One region of the Streptomyces sp. NPDC042102 genome, then DNA from elsewhere that is predicted to be linked to it. Evidence: riboswitches for the same ligand, from Rfam matches in the RefSeq annotation. Region 1 holds a riboswitch; the other holds the start of a gene.

Evidence for each region. A riboswitch is a leader RNA that binds a small molecule or an ion and turns the genes downstream of it on or off. The one in region 1 is predicted to bind ZMP and ZTP.
Region 2: linked by a shared signal. The riboswitch ahead of ACZ6KO_RS14870 (serine hydroxymethyltransferase) and the one ahead of ACZ6KO_RS02715 (bifunctional 5,10-methylenetetrahydrofolate dehydrogenase/5,10-methenyltetrahydrofolate cyclohydrolase) in region 1 are both predicted to bind ZMP and ZTP.

What each region holds. Positions count from the first base shown of each region.
Region 1 covers NZ_JBVJDL010000001.1:662,172-666,555, forward strand. Annotated here, with positions in the region: gene ACZ6KO_RS02705 (RNA polymerase sigma factor) at 1-1,509, opposite strand, end outside; gene ACZ6KO_RS02710 (methyltransferase domain-containing protein) at 1,713-2,480, opposite strand; ZMP/ZTP riboswitch at 2,614-2,729, shown strand; gene ACZ6KO_RS02715 (bifunctional 5,10-methylenetetrahydrofolate dehydrogenase/5,10-methenyltetrahydrofolate cyclohydrolase) at 2,839-3,687, shown strand; gene ACZ6KO_RS02720 (SEL1-like repeat protein) at 3,806-4,384, shown strand, end outside.
Region 2 covers NZ_JBVJDL010000003.1:345,338-349,721, forward strand. Annotated here, with positions in the region: gene ACZ6KO_RS14860 (glutathionylspermidine synthase family protein) at 1-203, shown strand, start outside; gene rocD (ornithine--oxo-acid transaminase) at 292-1,479, opposite strand; ZMP/ZTP riboswitch at 1,627-1,717, shown strand; gene ACZ6KO_RS14870 (serine hydroxymethyltransferase) at 1,752-3,044, shown strand; gene trpS (tryptophan--tRNA ligase) at 3,317-4,330, shown strand.

The sequences.
Region 1 (4,384 bases):
GATCTGCCGGATCCGCTCACGCGTGACGCCGTACACGCGGCCGATCTCGTCCAGGGTCTTCGGCTGGCCGTCGTTCAGGCCGTACCGCATGGACACGACACCCGCCTCGCGCTCGGAGAGCGTGCCCAGGATCGACTGGAGCTGCTCCTGGAGGAAGGTGAAGGAGACTGCGTCCGCCGGGACGACCGCCTCGGAGTCCTCGATGAGGTCACCGAACTCGCTGTCGCCCTCCTCACCCAGGGGGGTGTGCAGGGAGATCGGCTCACGGCCGTACTTCTGGACCTCGATGACCTTCTCCGGGGTCATGTCGAGCTCCTTGCCCAGCTCCTCCGGAGTGGGCTCCCGGCCGAGGTCCTGGAGCATCTGGCGCTGCACACGGGCGAGCTTGTTGATGATCTCGACCATGTGGACGGGGATGCGGATCGTGCGCGACTGGTCGGCCATGGCACGCGTGATCGCCTGCCGGATCCACCAGGTCGCGTACGTGGAGAACTTGAAGCCCTTGGTGTAGTCGAACTTCTCCACGGCGCGGATCAGGCCGACGTTGCCCTCCTGGATCAGGTCCAGGAAGAGCATGCCGCGGCCCGTGTAGCGCTTGGCGAGCGAGACCACGAGGCGGAGGTTGGCCTCCAGCAGGTGGTTCTTGGCGCGCCGGCCGTCCTCGACCAGGATCTCCAGCTCGCGGCGGTAGGCCGGCTTGTGGTCGTCCTCCTCCTCCAGCTTGTACTCGGAGAACAGGCCCGCCTCGATGCGCTTGGCGAGCTCGACCTCCTGCTCGGCGTTGAGCAGCGGCACCTTGCCGATCAGCTTGAGGTAGTCCTTGACCGGGTCGGCGGTGGCGCCGGCGACCATGACGGTCTGGGCCGGGGCGTCGTCGTCGTCCTCGTCGGACAGCACGAAGCCCTGGGTGCCGGCCTTGGCGGTGTCCTCCTCCGGCTCGTCGGCGAGGTCCTCGAACAGGTCGTCGCCCTCGAGCTCCGGGTTCTCACCGGCTTCGGCGTCGTCCTTGGCGCTGGTCTTCTTCGCCGCCGTCTTCTTGGTGGCGGTCTTCTTCGCGGCGGTCTTCTTGACCGTCCGCTTCTTGGGCTCGGCGACGGCGGCCGTCTCGTCCTCGGTGGCCGCGGCGGTCGAGGGGGCAGGAGCGGATATCGCGGCAGCGGTGGCGGGCACCGCGGCCGCGGTCTTGCGCGCGCCGATGGGGCGCGGCGCGGCCGCCGCCTTCTTGGTCACCGTACGAGCCGGGGCCGCCGCCTTGCGGGGCTTCTTGGCGGCGGTCTTCGTGGCCGGGGCGGCGCTGACGTGCAGCGCCACGCCTTCCTCGTCCAGGACCTGGTTCAGGCTGCGCAGGACCCGCTTCCACTGGTCCACCGGGATGCGACCGGCCTCGAAGGCCTGGCGCACGTCGTCACCGTTGATGTGACCCTGCTCGCGGCCGCGCTCGACAAGAGCGACCAGGGCCTCGGATTCGGCGATCTCCGGAGGGAACGTACGGGACGGGCTGAGCGACACAAGGAGCCTCTCGTTGCGAACAGATAAATGGCGGGCGGGACATCATCGCGCGTCCCAGCGGAAACAGGCCCGACGGGGTCGGTATTCCGGCGGCGCGCGAAGACACCTGTCGGTTCATCGCATGCCCGAGTCGATTCGTTACGCGCTGAATTGAGTGACCTGCGCCACGCTGTCGAGACGCAACCGATGTCCAGTCTCCTCCATCATCCCGTTTTACGGGCCTCGATGAGGAAGCGGGCGGTGTGCGCGACGAACGGGCCCTCCCGTTCGATCTGTTCGTGCAGCTCCCGCAGCCGGTCCCGGTAGTGGCCGACCGTGAAGCCCGGCACCATCCAGATCACCTTCCGCAGGAAGTAGATCACGGCCCCGATGTCACCGAATTCCGTCCGCAGCCGTTCCGAACGCAGGTCCACCACCTCCAGGCCGGCCCGGGCGGCGTCGGCGGCCGCGTCGTCGGGGTGCCGGGCCCGCCGGACCTCCTCGGGCTGCGGGCCCAGGAAGTACTCGACGAGCTCGAAGACGCTCGCCGGCCCGACCTGCTGCGAGAAGTAGGTCCCGCCGGGCTTGAGGACCCGGGCGATCTCCTCCCACCAGATGGTGACCGGATGGCGGCTGGTGATCAGGTCGAAGGCCGCGTCTCCGAAGGGCAGCGGCGGCTCGTCGGTGTCCGCGACGACGACCGCGCCCAGCGGGTGCAGCAGCCGGGTCGCCCGGTCGACGTTCGGGGGCCAGGACTCGGTGGCCGCCATCAGCGGCGGCCCGCCCGCGCCGATCGCACCGGCGAGGACCTCGCCCCCGCCGGTCTGGATGTCCAGGGCCGCGCGCACGCCGGCGAGCTTCTGCCCCAGGAGGCGCTGGTAGCCCCAGGAGGGACGCTGCTCGCTGGCCCGGCCGTCCAGCCAGGAGAAGTCCCAGCCGTCCACCGAGACCGACTCGGCCTCGGCCACGAGATGGTCGAAAGTGGGTGTCATGTCTTGATCGTCCCAGTTGGGGCGCGAGCTCTCCACCGGATAAGCGGACCGGCGGGAGCCCCGCACCGGACGGGCCCGTCCGGTGCGGGGCCGACCGGGTCCGGCCCGGGCCGGACGGCGTCGACTACAGTGGGCAGCGGGCCGTGACTGGCGCTTGGGTGGATCACCACCGGGGAGCGGCCCGGCGTACTCGGAGGCACCTCGCGTAACCCCGGGTAATGCCTGCTGCCGCGCGCCTGGGCGAACCGCTACCGCGAACCGCGATCCGCAGCGACGCTCAGGAGATCCCGTGACGACTGCCCAGACGACCGCCCAGGCCACCCCCACCGCCGCCTCCGCCACCCCTTCCGCCCGGCTGATGGACGGCACCGCCGTCGCCCGCCGCATCAGCGAGCAGACGGCCCGCTACGCCGCCGCGCTCACCGCCCGCACCGGTACCGCGCCCTGCCTCGCGACCGTCCTGGTCGGCGAGGACCCGGCGTCCGTGACCTACGTACGGATGAAGCAGAACCGTTGCGCCAAGGCCGGCATCACCTCCCGCCACGTCGCCCTCCCGGCGGAGACCACGACGGAGGAGCTGGTCGCGGTGATCACCGGCCTCTCCGAGGACCCGGAGATCAGCGGCATCCTGCTCCAGCACCCGGTCCCGCACCACATCGACGAGCGCGCCGCCTTCGAGGCCATCGCCCCGGGCAAGGACGTCGACGGCGTCACCATGCACTCCTTCGCCGCGATGGGCTTCGGCCTGCCGGGCTTCGTCTCCTGCACCCCCGGCGGCATCATGCGCCTGCTGGAGGAGTACGACGTCGACCTCACCGGCAAGCACGCGGTCGTCGTCGGCCGCAGCGCGATCCTCGGCAAGCCGGCCGGCATGCTGCTCCTGGAGCAGAACGCCACCGTCACCTACTGCCACTCCCGCACCCAGGACCTCTCCTCGATCGTGCGCCAGGCGGACGTGCTGGTCGCCGCCGTCGGCAAGGCCGAGTTCATCCGCGGCGAGGACATCAAGCCGGGCGCGGTCGTCCTGGACGCCGGCTACAACGAGGGCAACGTCGGCGACGTCCACTTCGCCTCGGCCGCCGAACGCGCCTCCCTGATCACCCCGGTCCCGGGCGGCGTCGGCCCGATGACGATCGCGGTCCTCCTGGAACAGACGGTCCAGGCCGCCGCCACCCAGGCGGGCCTGGCCCTGTCGGACCTGCTCTGACCCGTACGCGCTGACCCGACGCCCCCGGCCGGGTACGGCCCGGGGGCGTCCGGCGTTTCCCATGCCGCAGGGATACGGCATCCTGGTGGATCCGGGAGCGGGGCACGGCGGGGAGCGCATGGGGCAGTCAGGACGCGGGTCGGCGGACCTCGCCGCCGCCGTGCGCGAGGCGCAGGAACTCGTGCACGGCGCTCCGCGCACCACAGGGAGCGGTCCCGAGCTGCCGGACCCTGCCCGGTGTCCCGCCGTCCATCGGGCGGCTGCGCCCTTCGACCGACCTCGCCCCGTCGCCGATTGGCAGCCTGGTCTGCTCGGGGTCCATCCGGCGGTCCCGGGCGCGCGGGAGGCGGACCCGGCGCGGTTCGTCCTGCCCGAGTACGTCGTCCGCGATCACGACCGGGCCCTGCGTACCTGCCTCACGCGGGCGGCCGACGCCGGCCGGCCCGCGGTCGTGCTGGTGCAGGGAGAATCGTGCACCGGTAAGTCCCGTACGGGCTACGAGGCGATCAGGTCGTGCCTCGGCGACTGGCGACTGGCCTTCCCGAAGAGCGCGGAGAGCCTGCTCGAACTGCTGGAAGGGCTCGATGCCGGCGCGTTGGATCCGCATCTGGTGCTCTGGCTGGACGAGGCACAGAACGTCTTCACCGGCCCGCACAGCGAGCCCGCCGCGCTGCGGCTGCGCCGGCTGCTGGAGACG
Region 2 (4,384 bases), on a different contig from region 1:
CGGGCGGGGCGCCGTACGTGCGCGCCGACGGCGACGGGCCGGTCTGCTTCCAGGGCCTGGCCCCGCTGCCCGACTTCGACGGCAACCGGGTGGTGCTCGGCGCGTGGGTCGTCGAGGACGAGGCGGCGGGGCTCGGCATCCGCGAATCGGCGGGGCCGGTCACGGACGAGTACGCCCGCTTCCTGCCCCACGTCATCCTGTAAGAGGGACCTTCCGGGGCGGTCCGGTCGGGTTCGGTCCGGGCCGGTCCCCTTCCGGTCCGGCCCGGCCGCTCGCCCTGCCGTTGCCCCGCTACTCCGCCGCCAGGACCGCCCGGAGCTGCTCCAGGCCCCAGTCCAGGTCCTCCTTGCTGATCACCAGCGGCGGGGCGATGCGGATGGTGGAGCCGTGGGTGTCCTTCACCAGGACCCCGCGCTCCATCAGCTTCTCGGAGATCTCCCGGCCCGTGCCGTGCGACGGCTCGATGTCCACGCCGGCCCACAGCCCGCGCCCGCGTACGGCGGTCACCGCGCCCCCGCCCACCAGCAGCCCCAGCTCCTGGTGCAGGTGGTCGCCGAGTTCGGCGGCCCGGGCCTGGTACTCGCCGCCGCGCAGCATCGCGATGACCTCCAGGGCGACCGCGCAGGCCAGCGGGTTGCCGCCGAAGGTGGAGCCGTGCTCGCCGGGCCTGAACACACCGAGGATGTCGCGGTCGGCGACGACGGCGGAGACGGGCACCACACCGCCGCCCAGCGCCTTGCCGAGGATGTAGACGTCGGGGACCACGTCCTCGTGGTCGCACGCGAAGGTCCGGCCGGTGCGGCCGAGCCCGGACTGGATCTCGTCGGCCATGAACAGCACGTTCCGCGCGCGCGTCAGCTCGCGTACGCCGCCGAGGTATCCGGCGGGCGGCACCAGGACGCCGGCCTCGCCCTGGATCGGCTCCAGCAGCACGGCCACGGTGTTCGCGGTGACCGCGGCCTCCAGCGCCGTCAGGTCGCCGTACGGGACGATCTCGAACCCGGGGGTGTAGGGACCGTAGTGGTCGCGCGCCTCGTGGTCGGTGGAGAAGGAGACGATGGTCGTGGTGCGGCCGTGGAAGTTGTTCGCCGCCACGACGATCTTGGCCTGTCCGTCGGGGACGCCCTTGACCTCGTACCCCCACTTGCGGGCGGTCTTGACGGCCGTCTCGACCGCCTCTGCACCGGTGTTCATCGGCAGCACCATCTCCTTGCCGCACAGCGCGGCCAGCTCCGCGCAGAAGGCGGCGAAGCGGTCGTGGTGGAAGGCGCGGGAGGTCAGCGTGACGCGTTCCAGCTGCGCTCTGGCGGCGTCGATCAGACGGCGGTTGCCGTGGCCGAAGTTGAGGGCCGAGTAGCCGGCGAGCATGTCGAGGTAGCGCTTGCCCGCGACGTCCGTCATCCACGCGCCCTCCGCGGTGGCGACGACGATGGGCAGCGGGTGGTAGTTGTGCGCACTGTGGGCGTCCGCGGCACGCATGGCGTCCGCTGTGGTGTGCGTGGTGGTCGACACGGGATCTCCGTTTCGTCGGTCCTGGCCAGTGAGTGACGAGGGTGACGTCACTTCTATCGTCGCTCGGATACCGGACGCGGAAACCTTCCCTGCGACGCGGCCGCTAAGGTGTCCGGTACGCACGGCGACTGGCGTACGGGGAACCAACTCCGGGGGAGTCGTGCGCGCACGTCCGCACACAGGGCCGCTCGCCTGGGCCTCGCGGGGTACGAACCGACATCGACCCCGGAGGAGCCGCCATGACCGCGCCGCTTTCCCCCTCGTCCCTTTCCTCTTCGCCTTCGCGCCACCACGCCCTCGCCGCCACCGACCCGGCGCTCGCCGGGCTGGTCGCCGCCGAGGAGGCCCTGCAGGCGGAGACCCTGCGGCTGATCCCCAGCGAGAACTACGTCTCGGCGGCCGTGCTGGAGGCCTCCGGCACCGTCCTGCAGAACAAGTACAGCGAGGGCTACCCGGGCCGCCGCTACTACGAGGGCCAGCAGAACATCGACCAGGTCGAGGCCCTGGCCGTCGCCCGCGCGAAGGCCGTGTTCGGCGTCGACCACGCCAACGTCCAGCCCTACTCCGGCTCCCCGGCCAACCTCGCGGTCTACCTGGCCTTCGCACGGCCCGGCGACACGGTGATGGGCATGGCCCTGCCGATGGGCGGCCACCTCACGCACGGCTGGGGCGTCTCGGCGACCGGCTCGTGGTTCCGGGGCGTGCAGTACGGCGTCCGCGCCGACACCGGCCTGATCGACTACGACGCGGTGCGCGACCTCGCGCTGGCCGAGCGGCCGAAGCTGATCTTCTGCGGCGGTACGGCGCTGCCGCGCACGATCGACTTCGAGGCCTTCGCCGCGATCGCCGAGGAGGCCGGATCGGTCCTCGTCGCGGACGTCGCGCACATCGCGGGCCTGATCGCGGGCGGCGCGCACCCCTCGCCGGTGCCGCACGTGGACGTGGTCTCCACGACCACGCACAAGACGCTGCGGGGGCCGCGCGGCGCGATGCTGATGTGCCGCGAGGAGCACGCCAAGGCCATCGACAAGGCGGTCTTCCCGGGCCTGCAGGGCGGCCCGCACAACCAGACGACGGCCGGCATCGCGGTGGCGCTGCACGAGGCCGCGCAGCCGTCGTTCGCGGCGTACGCGCACGCGGTCGTCGCCAACGCCAGGGCGCTGGCCGAGGCGTTGCTGGAGCGCGGCTTCGACCTGGTGTCGGGCGGCACCGACAACCACCTGATCCTGATCGACCTGACGGGGAAGGACGTGCCGGGGAAGGTGGCGGCGAAGGCGCTGGACCGGGCGGGGATCGTGGTGAACTACAACACGGTGCCGTTCGACCCGCGCAAGCCCTTCGACCCCTCGGGGATCCGGATCGGCACGCCGTCGCTGACGTCGCGGGGGCTGGGCACCGGCGACATGCCGGTGGTGGCGGACTGGATCGCGCGGGCGGTGGCGGCCACGGGTGACGAGGACGCACTGGCCGTGATCCGCAAGGAGGTCGCGGCCCTGATGGCCGAGCACCCGGCCCCGGGCCTGCCGGCCTGACGTCCGCCTGACACGCCGGCGGGGATGGTGTGCGGGGCTCCGCCCCGAGCCTCCCCCGGACTCCGTCCGGGGGACCCCGCACACCGAACGCCGGCGGGGCCGGACGGAACCCGCCGCCGGTCGGTCGCTCGGCCGGGGTGGGATCCGGACGCCGGGCTACCCGGCGGTACGCCGGTGGGTGCCGGGGTCCGGGGCCAGGGGGCGGCGACAAGCCGACCGCTTCCGGCCAGCGCATGCCGAACTCACCCCGCCGTACCTGCGAGAATGGGCCCATGGCCTTCGACCGTCCGCGCGCGCTCTCCGGTATCCAGCCCACCTCGGGTTCGTTCCACCTCGGGAACTACCTCGGTGCCATCCGCCAGTACGTCGCCCTGCAGGAAACCCACGACGCCTTCTACATGGTCGTCGACCTGCACGCGATCACCATGCCCCAGGACCCCGCGGCCCTCCGCGAGAACACCCGGTACTCCGTGGCCCAGCTGCTGGCGGCCGGGCTCGACCCGGAGCGGTGCACGCTCTTCGTCCAGAGCCACGTCCCCGAGCACGCGCAGCTCGGCTGGGTCATGAACTGCATCACCGGTTTCGGTGAGGCCAGCCGGATGACCCAGTTCAAGGACAAGTCCGCCAAGGGCGGCGTCAACAACGCCACCGTCGGCCTCTTCACGTACCCGATCCTCCAGGTCGCCGACATCCTGCTCTACCAGGCGAACGCGGTCCCGGTCGGCGAGGACCAGCGCCAGCACATCGAGCTGACCCGCGACCTGGCCGAGCGCTTCAACCAGCGCTTCGGGCAGACCTTCACCATCCCGGCCGCGCACATCGTCAAGGAGGTCGCGAAGATCTACGACCTCCAGGACCCGATGGCCAAGATGTCGAAGTCGGCCGTCAGCCCCAAGGGCCTGGTCAACCTGCTCGACGAGCCCAAGGTCACCGAGAAGAAGATCAAGAGCGCGGTCACCGACACCGAGGCCGAGATCCGCTTCGACGCCGAGAAGAAGCCCGGTGTGAGCAACCTCCTCACGATCTACTCGACCCTGACCGGCGAGACGATCGCCGAGCTGGAGGAGAAGTACCAGGGCAAGGGGTACGGCGCGCTCAAGACGGACCTCGCCGGCGTCGTCGTCGACTTCGTCACACCCTTCCGCCGCCGTACCCAGGAGTACCTCGACGACCCGGAGACGCTGGACTCGGTGCTGGCCAAGGGCGCGGAGAAGGCCCGTGCCGTGGCCGCCGAGACCCTCGCGCAGACGTACGACCGGCTCGGATTCCTGCCCGCGAAGCACTGAGCGCGCGCCGGGCGGACACCGGCCGGGGCGGACGAGACATGCGCCACTGGCCGA